Regions from separate parts of the Rhizobium sp. PAMB 3182 genome, predicted to be linked through region 2. Evidence: riboswitches for the same ligand, from Rfam matches in the RefSeq annotation. Region 2 holds a riboswitch; each other region holds the start of a gene.
The links. Region 2 has a riboswitch for cobalamin ahead of ACU5AZ_RS18865 (CbtB domain-containing protein). Riboswitches for the same ligand answer to the same signal wherever they lie in the genome.

Region 1: linked by a shared signal. The riboswitch ahead of ACU5AZ_RS05260 (energy-coupling factor ABC transporter permease) and the one ahead of ACU5AZ_RS18865 (CbtB domain-containing protein) in region 2 are both predicted to bind cobalamin.
Region 3: linked by a shared signal. The riboswitch ahead of ACU5AZ_RS06020 (aromatic ring-hydroxylating oxygenase subunit alpha) and the one ahead of ACU5AZ_RS18865 (CbtB domain-containing protein) in region 2 are both predicted to bind cobalamin.

What each region holds. Positions count from the first base shown of each region.
Region 1 covers NZ_CM128607.1:1,026,677-1,034,178, forward strand. The annotation lists gene ACU5AZ_RS05250 (PilZ domain-containing protein) at 1-11, opposite strand, end outside; gene ACU5AZ_RS05255 (NAD(P)/FAD-dependent oxidoreductase) at 172-1,389, opposite strand; gene ACU5AZ_RS05260 (energy-coupling factor ABC transporter permease) at 1,572-2,252, opposite strand; cobalamin riboswitch at 2,301-2,522, opposite strand; gene ACU5AZ_RS05265 (hypothetical protein) at 2,636-3,034, shown strand; gene ACU5AZ_RS05270 (helix-turn-helix domain-containing protein) at 3,129-3,833, shown strand; gene ACU5AZ_RS05275 (copper chaperone PCu(A)C) at 3,887-4,423, shown strand; gene ACU5AZ_RS05280 (glycosyltransferase family 4 protein) at 4,664-5,815, shown strand; gene ACU5AZ_RS05285 (hypothetical protein) at 5,829-7,157, shown strand; gene ACU5AZ_RS05290 (glycosyltransferase) at 7,160-7,502, opposite strand, start outside.
Region 2 covers NZ_CM128607.1:3,935,135-3,942,636, forward strand. The annotation lists gene ACU5AZ_RS18855 (cobyric acid synthase) at 1-1,392, shown strand, start outside; gene speB (agmatinase) at 1,611-2,576, opposite strand; cobalamin riboswitch at 2,731-3,100, shown strand; gene ACU5AZ_RS18865 (CbtB domain-containing protein) at 3,151-3,324, shown strand; gene ACU5AZ_RS18870 (CbtA family protein) at 3,343-4,095, shown strand; gene cobU (bifunctional adenosylcobinamide kinase/adenosylcobinamide-phosphate guanylyltransferase) at 4,092-4,619, shown strand; gene cobW (cobalamin biosynthesis protein CobW) at 4,624-5,697, shown strand; gene cobN (cobaltochelatase subunit CobN) at 5,704-7,502, shown strand, end outside.
Region 3 covers NZ_CM128607.1:1,182,918-1,190,419, reverse strand. The annotation lists gene ACU5AZ_RS06035 (FAD-binding oxidoreductase) at 1-901, opposite strand, end outside; gene ACU5AZ_RS06030 (L-threonylcarbamoyladenylate synthase) at 891-1,898, opposite strand; gene ACU5AZ_RS06025 (DUF6656 family protein) at 1,993-2,649, opposite strand; cobalamin riboswitch at 2,826-3,023, shown strand; gene ACU5AZ_RS06020 (aromatic ring-hydroxylating oxygenase subunit alpha) at 3,132-4,376, shown strand; gene ACU5AZ_RS06015 (2Fe-2S iron-sulfur cluster-binding protein) at 4,376-5,470, shown strand; gene ACU5AZ_RS06010 (putative bifunctional diguanylate cyclase/phosphodiesterase) at 5,516-6,853, opposite strand; gene ACU5AZ_RS06005 (crotonase/enoyl-CoA hydratase family protein) at 7,038-7,502, opposite strand, start outside.

The DNA.
Region 1 (7,502 bases), 1.3 Mb from region 2:
CCGCTTTCCATTTGCCCGTTCCTGACGTCATGTCATTGAATGCCAATGATTTAAGTCTCGATACCTTAAAGATCTGCAAACAGGGGCTGCATGGTTTTAACGATACCCGCATTTGCCGCAAAATGACGGGGTCAAAGTCGCAAATCGGGACACAAGACGCGGGCCGAGGCCTCAGCCCAGCAATGCCTTCAGGTCCGAGGCCGGATCGGCGAGCACGGTCTTGTCCGGGTTGATGCCGCTCTCCAGCATCTTCTTGCCGGTCACATAAGCCTTGGCATCGTTGATCGCGTCGACGGCGATCAGGCGTCCATCGCGGAAATACCAGACGGAAGCGGCGCCTTCCCGCTGGCCGGGGCGCAGCAGGGTTTCGTCGTAGCCCCTGTTGAAGCCGGCGATCTGCAACTTGACGTCGTACTGGTCCGACCAGAACCATGGTTTCGGGTCGTATGCCGCATCGCCGCCGGCCATGACGGCAGCGGCGGCCTCGGCCTGGTCGACGGCGTTCTGGACGCTTTCGAGCCGGATCTCCTCGCCCTGCCATGGAAAGACCACGCAGTCGCCCATGGCGTAGATGGAGGGATCGGAGGTCCGGCAGTGCGCATCCACGACGATCCCGTTGGCGACGGCGAGGCCAGCCATCGCGGCGGCGCGATCGTTGGGCGTGACGCCGATGCCGACGACGACGAGATCGACGGGAATGGTGGAGCCGTCCGAGAGTTCGGCGCCGGTTACCTTGCCGTCCTCGCCGATCAGGCGATGCAGGCCGGTTTCCTCGCGAATGACGACGCCGTGGCTTTCGTGGACGGCGCGCATGATGTCGGCGGTTTCCTTCGCCGCGACGCGCTTGAGGATGCGGTCCGCCATTTCGATGACGGTGACCTCGAGGCCGAGCTTGCGGGCGACGGCTGCCGCCTCCAGGCCGATATAGCCACCGCCGATGACGAGCAGACGGCGGCCGGGCGTCATCGCCTCGGCAAGCCGGTCGCAATCATCCTTGTCGCGTACGGTGAAGACGCCGGCGAGCTCGCCGCCGATCGCTTCCGGCAGCTTGCGCGGCGTGGCGCCGGTGGCAAGCGCCAGCGTCTCGTATTCGACCTGCGTGCCGTCCTGCATTCGGACGGTCTTCGCGGCCCGGTCGATTTCCTCGACCCAGGCAGACAGGCGGATGTCGACGTTGTTGTCGGCGAACCAGCTTTCCGGCCGGAACAGCAGGCGGTCGAAGCTCATCTCGCCGAGAAGGTATTTCTTGGACAGCGGCGGGCGTTGGTAGGGAAGGCTCGCCTCGGCGCCGAGGATCGTGATCGGACGTTCGTCCTTCAGGGCCCTCAACTTGGCTGCCAGCGCGAAGCCCGCCTGCCCTGCCCCGACGATCACCAGCCTGCCAGCCATGGCACCCTCCACATATCGTTAGTATAGAAACGAGTTTACTAAAATGAAGGTCTAGCGCATCGCCGCCCGAACGCCAAGGGGCCGGCCATCAAACGCGCGTGTCTCTGGCGTGAAGCCCGGGCCTTCGAAGAGGGAAAGGCGCAGCCCACAGACCGCGCCCTTCCGGTTTCGTTCGACCGCGATCAGCCGGCCTGATGCAGGCGACGCGCGAAAAGCGGGCCGCGGCTTGCCTTGTCGAAGGACTTGGCGGCGGCAAGCACGGCGAGGTCGATCAGCGGCTCGATGAGCACGACGCTCATATAGGCGATGCCGAACGAACCGACGGCGGCAAGGTTCTGAGCACCGAAGCCCTGGCCGTAGAGCGCCCAGAAGGCGACCCAGGCAACGATGCCGCCCTGATAGGTGGTCGAAAGCGCCAGCGCCTGCTTGTAGGTCACGTCGACATAGGCCGTGCGGGCCGGAATGATGCGGCGTGCCACCGCGCCGATCGCCCAGAGCGGCACGAGCAACGTGGTGACGTTGATGCCGTATTGCGGCAGGTCGAGGGGCGCGAAGAAGACGCCCTGGATCAAGAGCCCCAGCGCCAGGCCGATCGCCGCCGGCCCCGCCCCGAACATCAACAGCAGCGTCGAGCCGAGGATCAGGTGCACCTCGGAAACGCCGACAGCATGATGCGGAAGGACCTGGAAGAAGGAAAAGACCAGCGCGGTCGTGACCGTGCTGCGCATGGTAAGCGCTGCGACGCCGCCATCGTGACGGACGGTGTCGACCGCCATCTTGAGGCCAAGCCCGAGGGCTCCGGCTGCCGTTGCGTAGGAAAGAACGATCTTGGCGCCGTCGACGACGCCGGGTTCGATATGCATGTTGACTCCTTTCCGCGCCCACCGCGCGGCAAGTGATGAGAATGGGCGAAATGCCCGGCGATGATGGCAGGTCTCCTGGCTCGCGGGTCTTCATTCGGCCTGCCTTCCCGACTTCTCTTCAAAGCCAGTGGCATCAAGGCGTCATTCGCCGCTCACAGTTGCGGGGGCAGCCATGGTCTCGGTCCCTGATGGGTACGCCTCACCATGTTCCCTTTTCATCCGCCGTCCCGGTTTCGGGGATATGGCGGAACCATCGCCGTCAGTCGTAGAGCAGGGATTTTTCCGATTCAACTCTCGACAGGCAGAAATGCACGCCCAAATTGCCGCATTGTCATTTCGAAGGCCGGGTGATATTCGATGCCCGTCTTTCGAGTGGGGCATCGATGAAACGGCGGATCGGGACGATCAGGAACCTGTTGCACATTCTGTGTGCGCTGGCCGTGTTCGCCATCGGCTTCGCGCATAAATCCCCCGTACTTGCCTCTCAGATACCCGCCTCGGAACTGGCCGCCTATGCGCTGCCGGACGGCACCATTCCGTTCATCTGCGACAGCGCCCTCGACGACGAGGCCGGTGGCAAGAAGCATGTGCACGACCATGGCTGCGAGGCGTGCCGCATCAGCGCCGGATCAATGCTCGTGGTCCCGCCCTCCGTCGGCGGTCCGCAGGTCCGTATAAGCGGAACCGAGCGGCTGCCCGCCTATCGGGAAGCCTTCTACCGCCAGCTTTTCCCGCCCAACGCATCACCGCGCGCCCCTCCCCTTTCCGGCATTTCTGTCTGAACCGCAGCCGCCTTGGCGCGGCCGCTTTCACAGTTCGCGCCGGACTTCCGTCTCCTGACGGCTTCTGCCGGCGCCCATGCCGGATCGACACATCATGTTACAGAGGATCACCGCGGACCCGAACGCGTCCGCCCGATCGGCGAACGGGCCGCAAAGGCCGCTTGTCGCCGTATACTCACAAACATTCAACCGCTTCGAAGCCGGGTCAGCGATCACCATCGAGCGCAAGGGACGACGGGCACTCCTCGTCATCCGCGAGGGATGCGTGGCGCTGCACCAGACCCTGCAGGACGGACGCCGCCAGATACTCGACATTCTCGGCCCCGGCCGCGTGTTCGGAAAGGGCGTGACGGACCAGCTCGGCTGTCACGCCGAGGCGCTCGCCTTCACCCGGATCGAGACCATCGCCGAAGATGGACGCGACGGCGGCGGCCAGGCCAGGGCGCTCGTGGAGTTCACGCAAAGGCTGCAGGACCACATCACCCTGCTCGGCCGCCGGACGGCGCAGGAGCGGGTCGCCCTGGCGATCCTCGATCTCGCCGGTCAGTTCGGACGCCGCGGCCACGGCGCCCGTCCCTCCGGCGGCAGTTTTCGCCTCTACCTCAAGCGGGTTGACCTCGCCGACTGGCTCGGCCTGACGCTGGAAACCGTCAGCCGCAACCTGAACGGCTTCAAGCGCGCCGGGCTCATCGATTTCTCCACCCCGGAACTCGTGACCATCAAAGACCGCAAGCGGATCGCCGCCATCGCCGGCGCGATCGACGACGAGGCTGCGCCGCGAAGGCAGCCCCTCACCTGACCAATCACGCTTTCAGCCAATTCAACCCAACACATCCAGGAAAAGGAAACACTATGCAAACCACGACAATCCGTCTGCTCACGCTTATCGTCACGCTCATGACGGCGCCGCTGGCCTGGGGGCACGAGTTCAAGGTCGGAGATCTCGAGATCATCCATCCCAACTCGCGCGCCATGATCCCCGGCGCCAAGGTTGGCGGCGGCTATCTGAAGATCATCAATCACGGCAGCACGGACGACCGGCTGGTGGCGATCAAGTCCGACCGGTCAGACAACGTGCAGATGCATGAGATGTCGGTCGAAAACAACGTCATGAAGATGCGCGAGCTGCCGGACGGCATCGCCATCCCGGCCGGCAAGACCGTCGAGCTGAAGAAGGGCGGCCTGCATGTGATGTTCATGGATGTCAAAAAGCCGTTCAAGGAGGGCGACATGGTCAAGGCGACGCTGGTCTTCGAAAAGGCCGGCTCCGTCGACGTCGAGTTCGCAGTCGGCAATGCCAGCGGCAACGATGGCGGCGACATGAAGGGCATGGATATGAAGTCGATGGACGGCATGAACCACGACGCCATGCCGAAGATGGGCAACTAAGCCTCGATAATTCCTTCGGAAACGACGGCCGCCGAATGGATAGGCGGCTGTCGCACCCGTCAGTTCCTAACGAAAATTTAATGTCCGGAAGCGCCGCCCTCCCATTCACATCCTTTAAATTTAGTTTATGATATCAACGTGTTCCGGGATGAAACATCCCAAAACGGGACATACTGTGCTGCGTCTTACACCTTAATCGACCTCCGGCGCTTTTTGGGACGGTTTGTCTTGGAGTTGGGCATGGAATTTGAGGTCGCACAGATCATTCAGGAATTCAGTACTGTCGGCGGCGTGGAACGCGTCGCCTGGGACCTTGCTCTTGCGCTCGGCCGCCTCGGCCAACCCAATTCCGTCGTCTGCTCAACCTATGCCAATGACACGCCGTCAAGCGTGAAGATAAGGCCGCTGGTGCGCTGGCTTTCCCGCGTCCCCAAACGCGGCGCCATGAAATATGTCGGCCGGATGATCGTCGTGCCGATCTTTGCCATTGCCTCGAAGTTCGCCGAATTAGCCAAGGACAACTCGATCATCATCAGCCACGGTGACAGTCTCGTCGGCGATATCGTCGTCATTCACGCCGTCAACGCCGAAAGCCTGAGAGAAAAGCGGCGCGCCGGGCAAGTGGCGTGGCTCTTCAACCCGCTGCACGCCTGGGTGGCGGTGCGCGACCGCATCATGATCGGCGGCCTGCGCTTCAAGCGCTATGTCGCGGTTTCGGAGCGCGTGAAGCAGGAACTGATCGCGCACTACAATGTGCCGGAAGCGCGCATCAAGGTCATTCCCAACGGCGTCGACCTGTCCCGTTTCAATCCGAACATGGGCAACCGCGAGACCATGCGGGCCGAATTCGGAATACCGGCGGACGCACGGCTTCTGCTCTTCGTGGGCCATGAATACAACAGAAAGGGCCTCGCCTTCGTCATCTCGGCGATGGAGAAGATGACGGATAGCAATCTGTGGCTGCTCGTGGTCGGCTCGGAAAACGGCGACTCCTACAGAGACATGGCCGTTCGCACGGCGGCGCGGATCGTCTTTGCAGGCGAGCGCCGCGACATGGAGATGATCTACCCCATCGCCGACGCCTTCGTGCTGCCTACCGCCTACGAGACCTTCTCGCTAGTGTGCATGGAAGCCATGGCATCCGGCGTGCCGATCTTCGCCACCCGCGTCGGCGGGATCGAGAACTATCTTGCCGACGGCGTCAACGGCTACGCCATCGAGCGGAATGCCGAAGACATCGCCGCCAAGCTGACAATGGCCTTTTCGGCACCCGAAGGTCTTGCCCCCCTGAAAAAAGGTGCAATCGCCACTTCGCTCAGATACAATTGGGACGAGGTCGGAAAGCAGTACATCTCCCTGGCCGAAGAGATCGCGAGCGAGAAATGGCACTGACGTCAGGGCAGGCATGGCAGGCATAGGCGGGAAGCGATCCTGGCGCTGCCTTTCCGCGCTCGCCTTGCTGCTGATGCCGACGCTTGCATTCGGCGACGATGCGACCCTGAGATGGCGGACGGGCGGCGGCAACCTCGTTACCCACCTGACCGGCCCCCCGAGCGCAACCCTGTACCAGGCCCTTGAAGGCGTCGGCGCACGTCTCGGCCGCATGAATTCCTATGGCTGGCGCGATCTTCAACGCAATCCGATACCGACAAATTTCGACGCGGCCATGCTGGAGGCCCACCGGCATGGCATCTGGCCGATCATGCTGCTGGAATATGAGGGCAGCTACCAGACCCTCGACCCTCCGCAGCCGATCGGCTCCTACGACGACTGGTTCAAGGCCGGGAAGGCCATGGCGGAGCGCTTTCGCCCGGGCGGCGACTGGGCCCGTGAAAACGGGATCGACGACGGCTACGGCGTGACGACATACACGGCAGTCAACGAGCCAGACGTGCAGAACACCATCCCGAAACAGGCCTATCACGATGCGATGGAAGGCTTGGCCGACGGCGTCCACTCCGTCGATCCGTCGCTGAAGGTCGTGCCCGCCGGTTTCGCTGCCTGCAATATCGATGGCGATGCAACGCTCAGGGGCTACGGCCCGGCGATCGCCGACCTGTTCGAAAACGGCAAGCTGGACGGCATCGACCTGCACACCTACTACAATTACCAGTTCTATCCGTTGACCGCGGGCCGGCAGTTCTCGGCGCAAAACTGCTTCGACAAGATCAAGACGACGCTCGGCATCACCCGCGACATCAATTTCTATGCGACGGAATTCAACGTGACGCGCGAAGGCGAGTGGGAGAACCGCTCACTGATCGCCAGCCTGTTCCTTACGGCCGCTTGGGACAATTTCGGCGTCGTCGGCAATAATGACCGACCCGCGATGGTTCTAGCCTTTCCCTGGAGCCTACTCGATACCGGTCGCTTCGAAGGCCCCGGCTATGCGATGGCCGCCCGTGAGAACCCCTGGCTTCCGGAAGTTCGCGCCAAGGTGCTGCAGCGCATCCTGGATATCGCCGGAGACATGCGCTTCGTTTCGGCGGATCCGCGGCACACGGGCATGTTCCATCTGTCAGGCGAAAAGGGCGATCTCTACGTCTGGCAGAACCGGGAAGGCTGGACGGATGCCCCGGGCCACAGCTGGACGCTGACCCTGCCCGACTGGGCAAAACGCGTCGAGCTTTGGGGATATGACGGCCTGCGCAAGGTCGAGGATTGCAGCGGCGGTCCCTACACGTTCGACAACCTCAAGGGCGGCGAGACGCTGATGGTGCGGGTCCTGCGCTGACGCTACCGGCGAGGTGTATCGGCGGCGGCTCGCCAGGCGGCGTAAAGCTGATCGGCGACGACCGGATAGGTGAAGCGCGAGCGGACATTGTCGATGCCGGCCTGAGCCTTGCGCCTGCGCTCCGCCGGATCGCTCGCCAGCCGCGACAGCAGCGAGGAGAGTGCATCCGGATCACGCTGCGGAACGATCCAGCCGCCATCCGCCACGATGTCGGGAATGGCGCCGGATTGCGCGCCGATCACCGGAATGCCGCAGCCCTGGGCTTCGATGATAACGCGGCCGAACTGTTCCTTGACCGCGGCCGTCGTATGGGTCAGCAGGATCAGCGCATCGAGCTTCCTCAGA
Region 2 (7,502 bases):
TGCCGGATTGCCGCCAACCGGGGCCTGAAGGTCCGTCCGTTCAAGCCGCAGAACATGTCCAACAACGCCGCCGTTTCCGATGACGGCGGCGAGATCGGCCGTGCGCAATGGCTGCAGGCGATGGCAGCGCGCGTGCCGTCTTCCGTGCACATGAACCCGGTGCTCCTGAAGCCGCAATCGGATATCGGCAGCCAGATCATCCTGCAGGGCCGCGTGTTCGGCCAGGCGAAAGGGCGCGATTACCAGCGGCTGAAGCCGCAGTTGCTTGATGCGGTTATGGAGAGCTTCCGGATTACCGGCGAAGGGGCCGACCTCGTCATCGTCGAGGGGGCTGGTTCGCCTGCGGAAATCAACCTCAGGGCCGGCGACATCGCCAATATGGGGTTTGCGACGCGGGCGAACGTTCCGGTGGTGCTGGTCGGCGATATCGACCGGGGCGGGGTGATCGCCTCGCTGGTCGGTTCGCATGCGATCCTTCCGGCGGAAGACCGGGCGACGATCGCCGGATATATCATAAACAAGTTTCGCGGTGATGTGTCACTCTTCGGTGACGGTATTACCGCGATCGGTGAATTTACCGGCTGGCCGTGCTTCGGCGTCGTCCCGTGGCTTAAGGCGGCGGCACGCCTTCCGGCAGAGGATTCGGTCGTGCTGGAGCGGCTGGCGCGGCGCGGCACGGGGGCGCTGAAGGTGGCCGTGCCGGTTCTCTCGCGCATCGCCAATTTCGACGATCTCGACCCGCTGGCGGCGGAAGACGACGTCGAGCTGGTCTTCGTCAGGCCGGGCGAACGCATTCCCGACGACGCGGGCCTGGTCGTCATTCCCGGTTCGAAGTCGACAATCGGTGACCTTGCCGATTTTCGCGCGCAGGGCTGGGACGCAGATATCGTGCGCCACCATCGCCGTGGCGGCCGGGTGATCGGCATTTGCGGCGGCTACCAGATGCTGGGGACAATGGTTTTCGATCCGGACGGAATCGAGGGAGACGTGCGCGCGGCGCCGGGCCTCGGCCTTCTCGACGTCGAAACGGTCATGGCGCCCGAAAAGACCGTGCGCAATTCATCGGCCTGGTCGACGGAGTATGAGGCGCCACTCGCAGGTTACGAGATCCACCTGGGGGAAACGAAGGGACCGGACTGCGCCCGGGTGCCGGTGACGATCGATGGCCGGCCGGATGGCGCCATGTCGGCGGACGGCAAGGTGATGGGTACCTATCTGCATGGCCTCTTTTCCAGCGACGCCTACCGCGCCGGCCTGTTGTCGAGCTTCGGGCTTTCGGGCGAACGCACGAACTATGCGTCGAGCGTCGACGCGGCGCTCGACGAGGTGGCGGCGGAGCTGGAGGCGGTCCTGGACAAGGACTGGCTCGATGGGGTGATGCGGGTTGGGTGACGTCGCCTGAAATACCCCCTCACCAACAAAATCTATGACTTAGCTGAAGCTAAGATCATGATTTTGTATCCTCTCCCGCAAGGGGAGAGATGAAGTGCTGATAGCGCCGCTGGCTCCCATCTCCCCCTTGGCGGGGGAGAATGGAATTTCAACATCTTAGCGTCAGCTAAGTGTTAGAAATTCCAAGAGAGGGGGTGTTTGGACCTTGGCGATACCCCTCAGGTGCCCGCCCTCAACTTCCGGAAATGAAAGATCCGCCCGATCGTGTTCAACAAGACCTGCGCCGCCAGGATTGCCGTGGTGCCGGTGTGGTCGTAGTCGGGGGCGACCTCGACGAGGTCGATGCCGACGACGTTGCCGCGTTCGGCGAGGCCGGCGATGATGTCGAGCACCTCGTAGTAGAGGAAGCCGCCATGGCTTGGCGTGCCGGTGCCGGGCGCAATCGACGGGTCGAAACCGTCGATGTCGATCGTCAGATAATAGTTCATGCCAGCCGGAATTCGCTCAAGCAGCGCCTCGGTCCCGAGCCTGCGCGCGCCGCGCACGGTGATGATGTCCGATCCCATCGAGATCGCCGTCTCGTATCCTTCCTTCGCGGTCGAGGACACGTTGCGGATGCCGATCTGCGAGAGGCCGGTGACGTAGTCCTTTTCGGCCGCGCGGCGCATCGGGTTGCCGTGACCGTTGCGCACGCCATGCCGCTCGTCGACGAAGTCGAGATGGGCATCGATCTGCACGACATGGATCGGCCCCTGATCGGAAAAGGCATTGATGCAGGGGATGTTGATCGAATGATCGCCACCCAGCACGACCGGCAGCGCGCCGGCGGCGAGGATGGCGCGCACGCCCTTCTCGATGTTGGCGTGGCTCATCTCGGTATTGGTGTGGATGATGTCCGCATCGCCGATGTCGACGATCGTCACGTCGTCGAGATAGGTGACGCCGTCGTCGTGATCGTATGCGCCGGCATGACCAAAGGAAAACAGGGTCGAAGCCTCGCGGATCGCCCGCGGTCCGAACCGGGCGCCGGCCCGCCACTGCGTCCCGAAATCGAATGGCGCGCCCATGACGGCGACATCGGCTTCGATCTTCGACCAGTCCGGCTCGTAGGGACGCTTGCCGAAGGTGGAAATGCCAACGAAGGGCAGGTTCAACCGTCCGGAGTCGTAACTGTTTTGCGTCATGCGCGGTCCTTTGCGGTCTTGGGGTCTTCCCACAGGGAAGGTTGCACCGGTTTGGCGGTCGGGCAAGCGGGATTTGAGGCTTTCCTTCAATCCGCGGTCAGAGAACAGTCTCTGTCGCTTCCACGCAATTGACAGGCGGCAAGGGAATCCATAATCATCTGCAATTACGGATGGTTCCCGAACGGCAATCGCCAATCGGGATCAAAAGGGAATGTGACGGGACGGACCCAAGCAGGGCGTTCCAATCGCAGCCGACCCCGCGACTGTAGAGTGGCGAGGGTCTTCCATTCCTTCGAAGGGCCGCACTGCCGGCTGTCTGCGCTATCGGCAGGCGGGCAGGAAAGCCTTCGGCGGAAAAAGCCACTGGAGTGGCAGTCGCGTGAACCGGGGTTGGACGCCTCTATTGTCTACGAATCGTCCGCCTTTCGCGATCTGCCATCAAACTCCGGGAAGGCGAGGGAGACCTGCTGGCAGAAATGCCTGAAACCGCGAGCCAGGAGACCTGCCATATCGTGCCGGGCATTCGCCCAAACCTCGGAGGAGGCTCCTCCAGTATGCCAGCACGGAGGTTGTCATGGCTACGATCGCATCTTCTTCTACCCTCTCGGTTTCCGACCGTCAGAAGGCCGGTTTCATTGCGCTCCTTCTCGGCGCGTTCCTGGTGTTCGGCGTCGGTCTCGCGCATTCGGCGGTTCTGCACGATACTGCCCATGACGTGCGCCACTCCTATGGCTTTCCCTGCCACTAAGGACGAAGGTCACCTGTCATGATTGTCAAATATCTCCTGGCCGCTCTGGTGGCCGGGCTTGTTGCCGGTGGTGTGATGACCGTCGCGCAGCAGGTCAAAGTCGTGCCTCTTATTCTTCACGCAGAGGAATATGAAGGCGGAGCGCCCGAGCACGAGCATTCCGCCAAGGCTGAAAACTCTACATTCGGCGAACTCGCCGGATCGCTTTTCCTGCCGTCTCCAGCTTTCGCGCATGGTGCGGAAGACGATGGCCACGACGAGAGCGGCATGCTCTTCGGCGTCAGCCGCTTTGGCGGAACGCTGATGGCCAACCTCGTGGCCGGTGCCGGTTTTGCCTTGCTGCTTGCCGGCATCAGTCTTGTCTCCGGCCGCGACATCACGCTTGCGAACGGCATCTTCTGGGGCGCCTGCGCCTGGCTGGCCGTTCACCTGCTGCCGTCTCTCGGCCTGCCGCCGGAACTGCCGGGCTTTCCGGCCGCCGATCTCGACGCCCGCCAGATCTGGTGGCTGAGTGCGGTGGTACTGTCTGGTGCCGGCATCTGGCTTCTGGCCCTGCGTGAAGAGGCCTGGGCCAAGGTTCTCGGCCTCGTGCTGATTGCCGCGCCGCATCTCTGGGGCGCGCCGCAACCCGACAGCATCGACAGCAACGTCCCGGCGATCCTCGCCGCCGAGTTCGCTGTCGCAGCATTGGCGACGACGCTGGTCTTCTGGCTGGTGCTCGGTCTGCTGATGGGGCTTGCCAACCGCAAGATCGCGGGAGCTGCCGCATGACGACGACACCGCCCGGCGCCGTCCTGGTGCTGGGCGGCGCCCGTTCGGGCAAGTCGCGGTTCGCCGAGGGGCTTGCCCGACAGTCCGGCCTCGACCGGCATTACCTGGCGACGGGCCAAGCCTATGACGACGAGATGCGTGACCGCATCGCGCGCCACAAGCAGGAGCGAGCCGGTGACGGCTGGACGACGCATGAGGAGCCGGTCGATCTCATCGGTTGTCTGCGCTCGGTCGATGATCCGGGGCGTGTTATTCTCGTCGATTGCCTGACGCTCTGGGTCTCGAACCTGATGATGGCGGATATGGACGTCGAAGCGGCCTCGCGCTCGCTCGCCGATTACCTGCCGCAGGCAAGGGGCCGGATCATCCTGGTGTCGAACGAGGTCGGCCTCGGCATCGTGCCGGAGAACGCCATGGCGCGGGCCTTTCGCGATCACGCCGGCAGGCTCCACCAGATGGCCGCGGAGACAGCGGCAGAAGTCTATTTTATCGCGGCGGGATTGCCGCTGAAAATGAAGGGTTAGGATCATGATGAAGGAAAAAATCCCGGCAACGGTGATCACCGGCTTTCTCGGCGCCGGCAAGACGACGATGATCCGCAACATGCTGATGAACGCCGATGGTCGGAAGATCGCGCTGATCATCAACGAATTCGGCGATCTCGGCGTCGATGGCGAGGTGCTGAAGGGCTGCGGCGCGGAAAACTGCACCGAGGACGATATCGTCGAGCTCAACAATGGTTGCATCTGCTGCACCGTCGCCGACGATTTCATTCCGGCGATGACGAAGCTTCTGGAGCGCGAGAACCGCCCCGATCATATCGTCATCGAGACTTCCGGCCTGGCGCTGCCGCAGCCGCTGGTCGCCGCCTTCAACTGGCCGGACATCAAGACGCAGGTGACCGTCGACGGCGTCGTGACCGTGGTTGACAGCGCGGCGGTCGCCGCCGGCCGCTTTGCCGACGATCACGACAAGGTCGATGCGCTGCGCGTGCAGGACGACAACCTGGACCACGAGAGCCCGCTGGAAGAACTGTTCGAGGACCAGCTGACAGCCGCCGACCTGATCATCCTCAACAAGGCCGATCTGCTCGACGCCGCCGGTATCGCCATGGTGCGCGAGACGGTGACCAATGCGATTTCGCGCAAGCCGAAGATGGTGGAGGCGCGCGGCGGTGAGGTGCCGTCTGCCGTGCTGCTCGGCATCGGCGCGGGCACGGAGGATGACATCGTCAACCGCAAGTCCCATCATGAACTGGAGCATGAGGCGCTGCATGCCTCAGGCGCGGAGCACGATCATCATCATGACCACGATGAGTTCGAAAGCTTCGTCGTCGAACTCGGCGCGCTTGCCGATCCGGCCGCCTTCGTCGAAAAGCTGAAAGGCGTCATCGATGCGCATGACGTGCTGCGGCTGAAGGGCTTCGTCGAAGTGCCCGGCAAGGCCATGCGCCTCGTCATCCAGGCGGTGGGAAGCCGGATCGAGCATTATTTCGACCGGCCGTGGAAGCCGGGCGAGACCAAGGGCTCGCGCCTCGTGGTGATCGGTCTTCACGAAATCGACGAGGATGCCGTGCGTGCTGCCATCGCCGCCGCGGCCTGATGCATCATGCACCTGCTGCTCGCCCAGAAAGGCTCGATTGCCGATAGCGAAGAGGCAATCGATCTCGGCCAGTCGCCGGGCGATATCCTCTTCCTGTCCGCGGCCGACACGGAGCTTGCCGCGATTGCCGGCGCTTACCGGCGCCAGGGGGAGGGGCCGAGCCTGAGGCTTGCCAGCCTGATGAGCCTCAAGCACCCGATGTCGGTCGACACCTATGTCGAGCGCACGGCGCGGCATGCCAGGCTGATCGTGGTGCGGGCGCTCGGCGGGGCCAGTTATTTCCAATATGCGATCGAGGCGCTGCATACCGCGGCAGGCAGGAATGGTGCGCTGATTGCCGTGCTGCCGGGCGACGACAAGCCCGATGACGGACTGCGGCCCTATTCCAATCTCGATGCCGACGACCATGCGGCGCTGTGGTCCTACCTGATCGAGGGCGGCGAAGAGAATGCGCGCGGGTTTCTCGACTATTGTGCGGCGCTGCTCAATGGCGGCGAAAGGCCGGAACCGGCCAAGCCGCTTTTGAAGGCGGGGCTCTGGTGGCCGGGCAGGGGCGTGATTTCGGTGGCGGAGTGGCAAGACCTGGCCGCTCTTCCTTCTCCCCGCGTGCGGGGAGAAGGTGCCCGGAGGGCGGATGAGGGGCAGCCGGATGCAAGCGTCGCATTGCCCCTCACCCCAGCCCTCTCCCCGAAAGCGGGGAGAGGGGGCGCACCAACCGCCGCCATCTGCTTCTACCGCGCACTGGTGCAGAGCGGCGAGACAAAGCCGGTGGAGACGCTTGTCGAGGCGCTGGCGGCCGAAGGCGTTCGGGCACTGCCGGTGTTTGTGTCCAGCCTCAAGGATCCGGTTTCGGCCGGAACGGTCGAGGCCATCTTTACCGAGGCTGCGCCGGATGTGGTGATCAACGCGACCGGCTTTGCGGTCTCTGCGCCGGGCGCGGAAACGAAGGGTACGGTGCTGGAGGCGTCGGGCGCGGTCGTATTGCAGGCGATCTTTTCGGCGTCGTCAAGGGACGCGTGGCAAAGCTCCGCGCAAGGGCTTTCCGCCCGCGACCTGGCGATGAACGTCGCCCTGCCGGAGGTCGATGGCCGGGTGCTGTCGCGCGCGGTTTCCTTCAAATCGGCGGCGGCCTTCGACGAAAATGTCGAGGCGAATATCGTCACGCACGAACCCGAGCCGGGCAGGGCCGCCTTCGTGGCGAAACTTGCGGCCAACTGGTCGCGGCTGAGACGCAAGACGGTTGCCGAGCGCAATGTGGCGATCATCCTCGCCAATTATCCGAACCGTGACGGACGTCTTGGCAACGGCGTCGGGCTGGACACGCCGGCCGGGACGGTTGAGGTTCTAAACGCGATGGCGGCGGCCGGTTACCCGGTGGCCGACATGCCAGCCGACGGCGATGCGCTCATGGCGCACCTGATGGCCGGGCCGACCAATGCCGGCAATGACGGACGGGAAATTCGCGAGACGCTTTCCTTGAGTCGATACAGGGCCTTCTTCGCAAGTCTTCCCAAACAGATTCAGGACGAGGTTCAGTCACGCTGGGGCGCGCCGGAACGCGATCCCTACGTGGTCGGAGACGTGTTCGCGCTGCCGCTGTGCCGGCTCGGCGGCGTCGCGGTCGGCATCCAGCCGGCGCGCGGCTACAATATCGACCCGAAGGAGACCTACCATTCGCCGGACCTCGTGCCGCCGCATGGCTATATCGCCTTCTACGCTCATCTGCGCGAGGAATTCGGCGCGGACGCCATTGTCCACATGGGCAAGCACGGCAATCTCGAATGGCTGCCGGGCAAGGCTCTGGC
Region 3 (7,502 bases), 1.4 Mb from region 2:
TCGCCGCTTCGCTGGTGTCGGAGGTGGACACGTCGATCAGCGCGTACCATTTGTGGCTCGATGCCAGCGGATCGCGGACGCCGGGAATATGCCTGACCGCAAACTCGACGGCGATGCGCGGCATCAGCTCGAAGCCGGTCAGGGCGGCGCCGCAGACGCCGCCAGCGATCTCGAACAGGCGAAGCGCGTCTTCCACCGAGTTCAGCCCCGCAAGCGCGACCTGATGGCCGAGCGGGCGCGGGAAGAGCCGGAGCACGGCACCGGTGATGATGCCGAGCGTGCCCTCCGCGCCGATGAAGAGATCGCGAAGGTCGTAGCCGGTATTGTCCTTCTTGAGCCGCCGTAGACCGTTCCAGATCTCGCCGGTCGGCAGCACCACCTCGAGGCCGAGGCAGAGATTGCGCATATTGCCGTAAGCGAGCACGGCCGTGCCGCCGGCATTGGTGGAAAGGTTGCCGCCGATCTGGCAGCTGCCCTGCGAGCCGAGCGACAGCGGGAACAGGCGATCGACCTTTGTCGCCGCGGCATGCAGGTCGTCGAGCACGACGCCCGCATCGGCAACGACCACGTTGGCCACCGGATCGATATCGCGGATGCGGTTCATGCGCTTCAAGGACAGGATGACCTCGCGCCCGTCGGTCGCCGGCACCTGGCCGCCGACATGCCCGGTATTGCCGCCTTGCGGCACGATCGGCGTTCCCGTTTCCGTGGCGAGCGCCAGGATCTGCGAGACCTCATCGATGGAGCCCGGCAGCAGCACCAGCGGCGACTTGCGGAAATAGAGGCCGCGATCTTCGGTCACGAACGGCTTGATGTCCGAAGCCTCGGTGATTGCATGGCGCTCGCCGACGATGGCCGCAAAGCGGCTCAGGAGCGCGGGCGAAAGGGGCTCACTGGTCATCCTGCGTCTTTCCTGTGGTTTCGGGCGTGCGCGGCGCGGCGGCGCGTGCCAGGCGGTCATTGATGGCTTCGCCGAGCCCGTGGCCGGGGATGGCGGTGACCGCAATCGTCTTCGCGCCCGTCGCGTCCGCTTCCTTCATCATTCCGAACAGGCTCGCCGCCGCCTCGGCAAGATCGCCGGACGGGCTCAAGTCGAAGATGCCGAGCGCATATTCGATGCCGGGCAGGCGCTTGCCGCCAAAGGTCAGCAGCGCTTCGCCCGGCAGCAGCATGTCTGCCATCAGCCGCATGGAGGCGCCCGGCGCATAATGGGAAAGCAGCATGCCCGGCGCTTCGATTTCGGCATTCGTGCCGTCATGGCGCACGACCTCGAGGCCGGTCGCCTTGGAAATGTCCTCGGCGCTGATGCCGCCCGGACGCAAGAGCCGGATGACATCGCCGTCCACCTTGACGATGGTCGATTCCAGCCCGACCTTCGCGGGGCCGCCGTCGAGGATGAGATCGATCCTCTCGCCGAGATCCTCGTCCACATGGGCGGCGGTCGTCGGGCTGATCTTGCCGGACGTGTTGGCCGAGGGGGCTGCGAGCGGACGGTCGAAGGCCTTGATCAGCGAGGCGGAAAAACCGCGTGGGACTCGCACGCCGACAGTCTCCAGCCCGGCGGTTGCGAGGGGATGGACGCCGGAGCCTTCCTTCAGTGGCAGGATGAGCGTCAACGGCCCGGGCCAGAAGGCGTCCGCCAGTTGCGCCGAAACGGGGTCGAAGGTCGCATAGCGTTCCGCCATCGCCTTGTCGGCCATGTGGCAGATCAGCGGATTGAAGCGCGGCCTGCCCTTGGTCTCGTATATGGCGGTGACGGCCGCTGGGTTTGTCGCATCCGCAGCCAGCCCGTAGACCGTTTCGGTTGGCATGGCGATCGGCCGACCGGCCTCCAGCAGAGGCAGGGCCGCGGCAATCGCCTCGTCGGGATTTCGGGTGATGTCGATAATGCGGGCCATGGCTCACCGGTCTTCGGAATGCGCATGTCCTTAGCCCGGAACGGCCGGGTGTTCAACTGCGTCCGATCGGAGCAGGGTAGGGGTACCGGGTGCGTCAGAGCGCCTGAATGATTCGCCTCAGCGCTTCGTCGCGGGCGCCGAGCAGGAGCACGTTCTTGACCGCTTCCTTCTTCTCGTGCGTCTGGAAGAGGATGCCGCCATTGTTGATGCTGCGGTCGATCTGCAGGCGTGGCGGCGCCGGCAGCTGTGCCATCGCCGTCCGTGGCTTGGTCTGCGCCGGCCTTTCTGCGGGGACCGGCTGGTTCTGGTTGACGGCCACGGCGAAGTACATGCGCGGATATTTGAGGTTCAGACGTCCGAAGAAGGCGTCGGTGCCGCCGATTTCGGAGAAGAAGTTGGCGATGTAGAACGCCCAGATGACCTCGTTGAAGCGCGGATGGTTCGTCCGCGCGGCTGTGATGTGACAATAGCCGAGATGCGGGCTCTGCTCGAACGTGCGGTGAAAGATAATCTTCGGAAACTGGATCGACTTGTGAAACCGGTTCAACCGTTCATGGGTCCGTTCGCCGGCGGACATCAGCATCTTGCCCGTGCGCTGGGCGACCTCCTCGTAGGTGAGGTAGCGCCGTTCCTCTTCCAGCCAGTTTTCCTTGCTGCGCACGATGCGGCCGGTGCGCAGGAATTCGGAGTGAACCGCCTGTCCGGGAAGCTTCGGCTTTTTCTCCGCCGCCTGGTAATATCTGGTCTTCATGGCTTCGGACACGTGCAGGGCTCCGCTATGGTCCATCATCGTCGCAAAACGTGGTTAACCGCCGGTTAAGAGCCGTCCTCGACCGCTTGCCTGTCCCGTCTGCGACGTTCTTGCGTGTCGTCAATTGTCGTGTCGCGTGTCGCTGGCAGCGTGTCTGCGACGTCGGTTCCCAACTATAGTGTGTTCAGGCTCAAGGTCTCGCCCTGCTAGGGAGGGCGGAAAATTGGGAAAGCCGGTGAAAATCCGGCGCTGCCTAGCAACGGTATAAGAGCTTGAAACTGGCGCAAGAACCACCGGCATGGTCCGGAACGGCCAGTTCCCGCAGCGACGGGAGGCTCTTCAGCCCGGAAACCAGCCTGAAGCATGGATTTTGAAACTTGGCCGCAGCAACCGGCCGGGGTCTCCAACTGTCGGTGCTCCCAGCCGGCCGTGACCTGTCGGTTGTCTGCATCACTGATTTTTTTGGCGCATGAGGATGGGTCATGGATATTCGTAACACTGTGCTGCGGCAATTGAACAACCGTCGCGAAGGCTTCAGCCTGGAGCAGGCCTTCTACACCGATCCGGATTATTTCAAGCTGGATATGGAAACGATCTGGTATCGCGACTGGCTCTTCATCGGCCATGACTGCGAAATCCCGAAGGCAGGCAATTTCTTCACCGTTCAGGTCGGCGATTATCCGGTCGTCGTCGTGCGTGGCCGCGACGGTGTCATCCGCGCCCTGCACAATTCCTGCCGTCACCGCGGTTCGCGCGTCTGCAACACCGAGCGCGGCGCCTCCGCCAAGCTTGTCTGCCCGTACCACCAGTGGACCTACGAACTCGACGGCTCGCTGCTGTTTGCCCGGCAGATGGGTGACGACTTCGACAAGTCGCAGTTTTCGCTGAAGAAAATGCATTGCGAAACGGTGGCCGGCTACATCTTCGTCTGTCTCGCCAAGGTCGCTCCCGACTTTGAACCCGTCCGCGCAATGGTCGATGCCTATGTCGGGCCGCACCGTCTCAAGGAAGCCAAGATCGCCCACCAGTCGACCATCATCGAGAAGGGCAACTGGAAGCTCGTCTGGGAAAACAACCGCGAATGCTACCACTGCGCCGGCAACCATCCGGAGCTCTGCCGCACATACCCGGAAGCCCCGTCGGTTACCGGCACGCAGGGCGCGGGCGATGATCCTGTCATCGCTGCCCACTGGAAGCATTGCGAGGACGCCGGCCTGCCGAGCCAGTTCAAGATGCATGACAGCGGCCAGTTCCGCGCCGCCCGCATGCCGTTGATCGAAGGCGCCGTCAGCTACACCATGTCCGGCAAGCCTGCAGTGAAGAAGCCGCTGTCCTCCGACGTCACCGTCGGCAACATCGGCACCATGCTGCTCTTCCATTATCCGACCACCTGGAACCACATGCTGGGCGATCACGCGATCTCCTTCCGCGTGCTGCCGCTCGGTCCGGAAGAGACCATGGTCACGACCAAGTGGCTGGTGAACAAGGATGCCGTCGAGGGCGTCGACTACGACCTCGAGGAATTGACCCACGTCTGGAACGAGACCAACGACCAGGACCGCCGCATCGTCGAGGAAAACGCCTTCGGCATCCGTTCGCCGGCCTATGAGCCGGGTCCGTATTCGCCCGACCATGAAGGCGGCGTCATGCAGTTCGTCGAGTGGTACACCAACTTCATGATCGACCGCCTGCAGGGCGATCAGACCAAGCTGTCGGTTGTCGCGTAATGAGCAGCGTGAAGAAAGCTCCCTTCAAGCATGTCGACGAAATGCTCCCCTGGAGCGACAAGGAAGACATGCTGGAATGCGTCGGCTGGACGCCGGAGGCGCCGGACACGATGACCTTCACCTTCCGGGCGGACAAGGAGAACCGCTGGTTCCGCTATCTGCCCGGCCAGTTCGTCACGCTGGAACTGCCGGTCGGACCGGAACCGGTGCTGCGCACCTACACGCTGTCGTCCAGCCCCTCGCGGCCCTTCATGCTGGCCGTCACGGTCAAGGCGCAGAAGGACAGCATCGGCACCCGCTGGATGCAGGAAAGCCTCTATCCGGGTATGAAGATCAAGGCGCACGGCCCGCGCGGGGATTTCTCCTATGTCCGTCATCCGGGCGAGAAGTACCTGTTCATCTCGGCCGGTTCCGGCATCACGCCGATGATGTCGATGACCCGCGACCTCGGCGACCGCGAACCGGACAGCGACATCGCCTTCATCCACTGTGCCCGTTCGCCGAACGACATCATCTTCCGCTCGGAGCTGGAGTACAAGGCGCGCTACATGCCGAACTTCTCGCTCGGCCTGATCGTCGAGCAGCTGGAGCGTTCGCAGTTCTGGTCGGGCCTCAAGGGCCGGGTCGACAAGGCCAAGATCGCGCTGCTGGCGCCGGACTTCCTCGACCGCACGGTGTTCTGCTGTGGACCCGAGCCGTTCATGGCGACGGTGCGGGAATCGCTGGAGACCGCCGGCTTCGACATGAGCCGCTATCACCAGGAGGCCTTCGCGACGGCCGCCCCGATCGCCGACATGCCGATCGTGGTCAACGAGGACAAGGACGAGGAACCGTCGTTCAAGGTGCGCTTCGCCGACAGCGGCAAGAATGTCGAGTGTCAGCCGGGCTTTACCGTGCTGCAGACGGCCCGTGCCAACGGCGTGCGCATCGGCGCGGCCTGCGAATCCGGCATCTGCGGCACCTGCCGGGTCAAGTGCCTGTCGGGCAAGGTCGACATGCAGCACAATGGCGGCATTCTCGACGACGAGATCGATGAGGGCTACATCCTCGCCTGCTGCTCGCGTCCCTTGACGGATGTCGAGATCGAGGCCTGACGAAGGCCTCGATCAACTTCGAGCAGCGCGGAGCCGGCTGGACCGTCAGATGGTCGTCGGCACCCGCAGCTCGAAATCGGCCAAAGTCATCGGACGGCCGAAATAGTAGCCTTGGAGGGCGCTGCAGCCGCAGTCGAGCATGAAGCGGTATTGCGCCTCCGTCTCCACGCCTTCCGCCAGCACGTCGAGGCTCAGATCGTGCCCCATCTGCACGATGGTCTTGGCAAGCGAGGCGTCGAGTTCGTTTTCCGACACGCCGCGTACGAAGCTGCGATCGATCTTCAATTGCGTGAGCGGCAGTCGGCGCAGATAGCTGAGCGACGAGTAGCCGGTGCCGAAGTCGTCGAGCGAAATGCCGATGCCGATATCCTGCAGGGCCGTCATCTTGGCGGCCAGCCCTTCGACATCGGCGACGAACACGCTTTCCGTCAGCTCCAGCTTCAGCCGCTTCGGATCGACGCCATAGGTCCTGACGGTACCCTCCACCAGTTGCACGAAATCCGTCAGCAGAAACTGGTCGGCGGTGATGTTGATCGCCAACGTCAGGTGCCTTGTGCTGGCGTTGGCGTTCCACGCCGACAACGTCTGGCACGCTTCCTTCAGCACCCAGCTGCCGATCTTCGGCATGATGCCACTGCGCTCGGCGAGCGGAATGAACTCGGCCGGGGAGATGTAGCCCCGTTTGGGATGTTGCCAGCGCAACAGGGCCTCGGCCCCGATTGTCCGGCCGCCGCGGTCGACCTGCGGCTGGTAGAAGAGTTCGAATTCGCCGCGGCTGACGCCGAGCAGCAACTCCCGCACAAGACCGCCTTGTTCGGCGGCGTTCGTCTGCAGGACCACAACGATACCGGAAAACAGCGTTGTCAGGATTCCGGCATTGATGATGGCCAGGGGGCCGCGAACCGTGCCGGAGATCGGGGTCGCAGCCGGGATGCTGAAATTGCTGCTCGCGAAAAAGACGAAGCCGGCAAGGCAGGCCGCGATGATGCCGATCTGCAGCCATGAGCGTTGTCGCTGGTAATTGACGTAGCCGACAAGGGCGATCACCAGCAGGTAGATATGCAGGATGCGCGGCGTGTCCGCGTCCGGAATGTCGAAGCACAGGGCGAAATGGCAGACGAAGATGTAGCTGGTGATTTGCGAAAAGAGGAGCCCGGCTTGCACCATGCCTGCCTTCAGCATCAGAAGGGAGGTGACCATCGCCAGGCCCAGAACCCCAACGCTGACCGCGGCGACCCTGTATCCGAGGGTCATGTACAGCACGAACCAGGCAGCGCAGAGTGCGGCGCTGATCCACATGAGCGCTTCGCAGATTTGCAGGATGCGAGGGGACGACAGGGAGGTGGTCTGTGCTGTGCTGGTGTTCAGCGACGTGCTGTGCATAAGGCCCTTGCTCGTTGTGCCGTGAACCGGATACCGCGATCAGGTCGTGAACCGGTTTAGGATACGCAGCTTTGACGAGCAAATGTTAAGAATTGGCTGAGACGGACTGTCAGATATGGGAGTTTTGGTCATGAAATCGGTGGGTTAGGCTCCGAACAGCGATCGGTTTGGGGCCGTGGCGTGCCTAGCGTCGCATGAAGGCCTCGAAGGCGGCACGCGCCTCGGCGCTTCTCAGTCGTTCGCCGAAATGCCTGGCCTCTTCGTGGATGCGCTGCGACAGCGCCGCCTTGTCGCCGCGCAGCAGGCCGCGGGTGATCTTCAGGGCTTCCGGCGGCTTTGTCGCCAACCTTGCGGCCATCGTCAGCGTTGCCGTTTCGATCTCGGCTTCCGGCACGATCTTCCAGATCAGGCCTGCCATGTGCGCCTCGTCTGCCGAAAAGCCTTCGCCGGCGGCAAGCAGCGCGAAGGCCCGCTGATGGCCGGCAACGCGCGGCACGATGAGGCTCGATCCGGCCTCCGGCACGAGGCCGAGATCGACGAAAGGCGTCTTGAACAGGCTGCGCGGCGTGGCAAGCGTCAGGTCGCAATGCAGGTTCAGCGTCGTGCCGATGCCGACGGCCAGGCCGTCGACGCCCGAGACGAGCGGCTT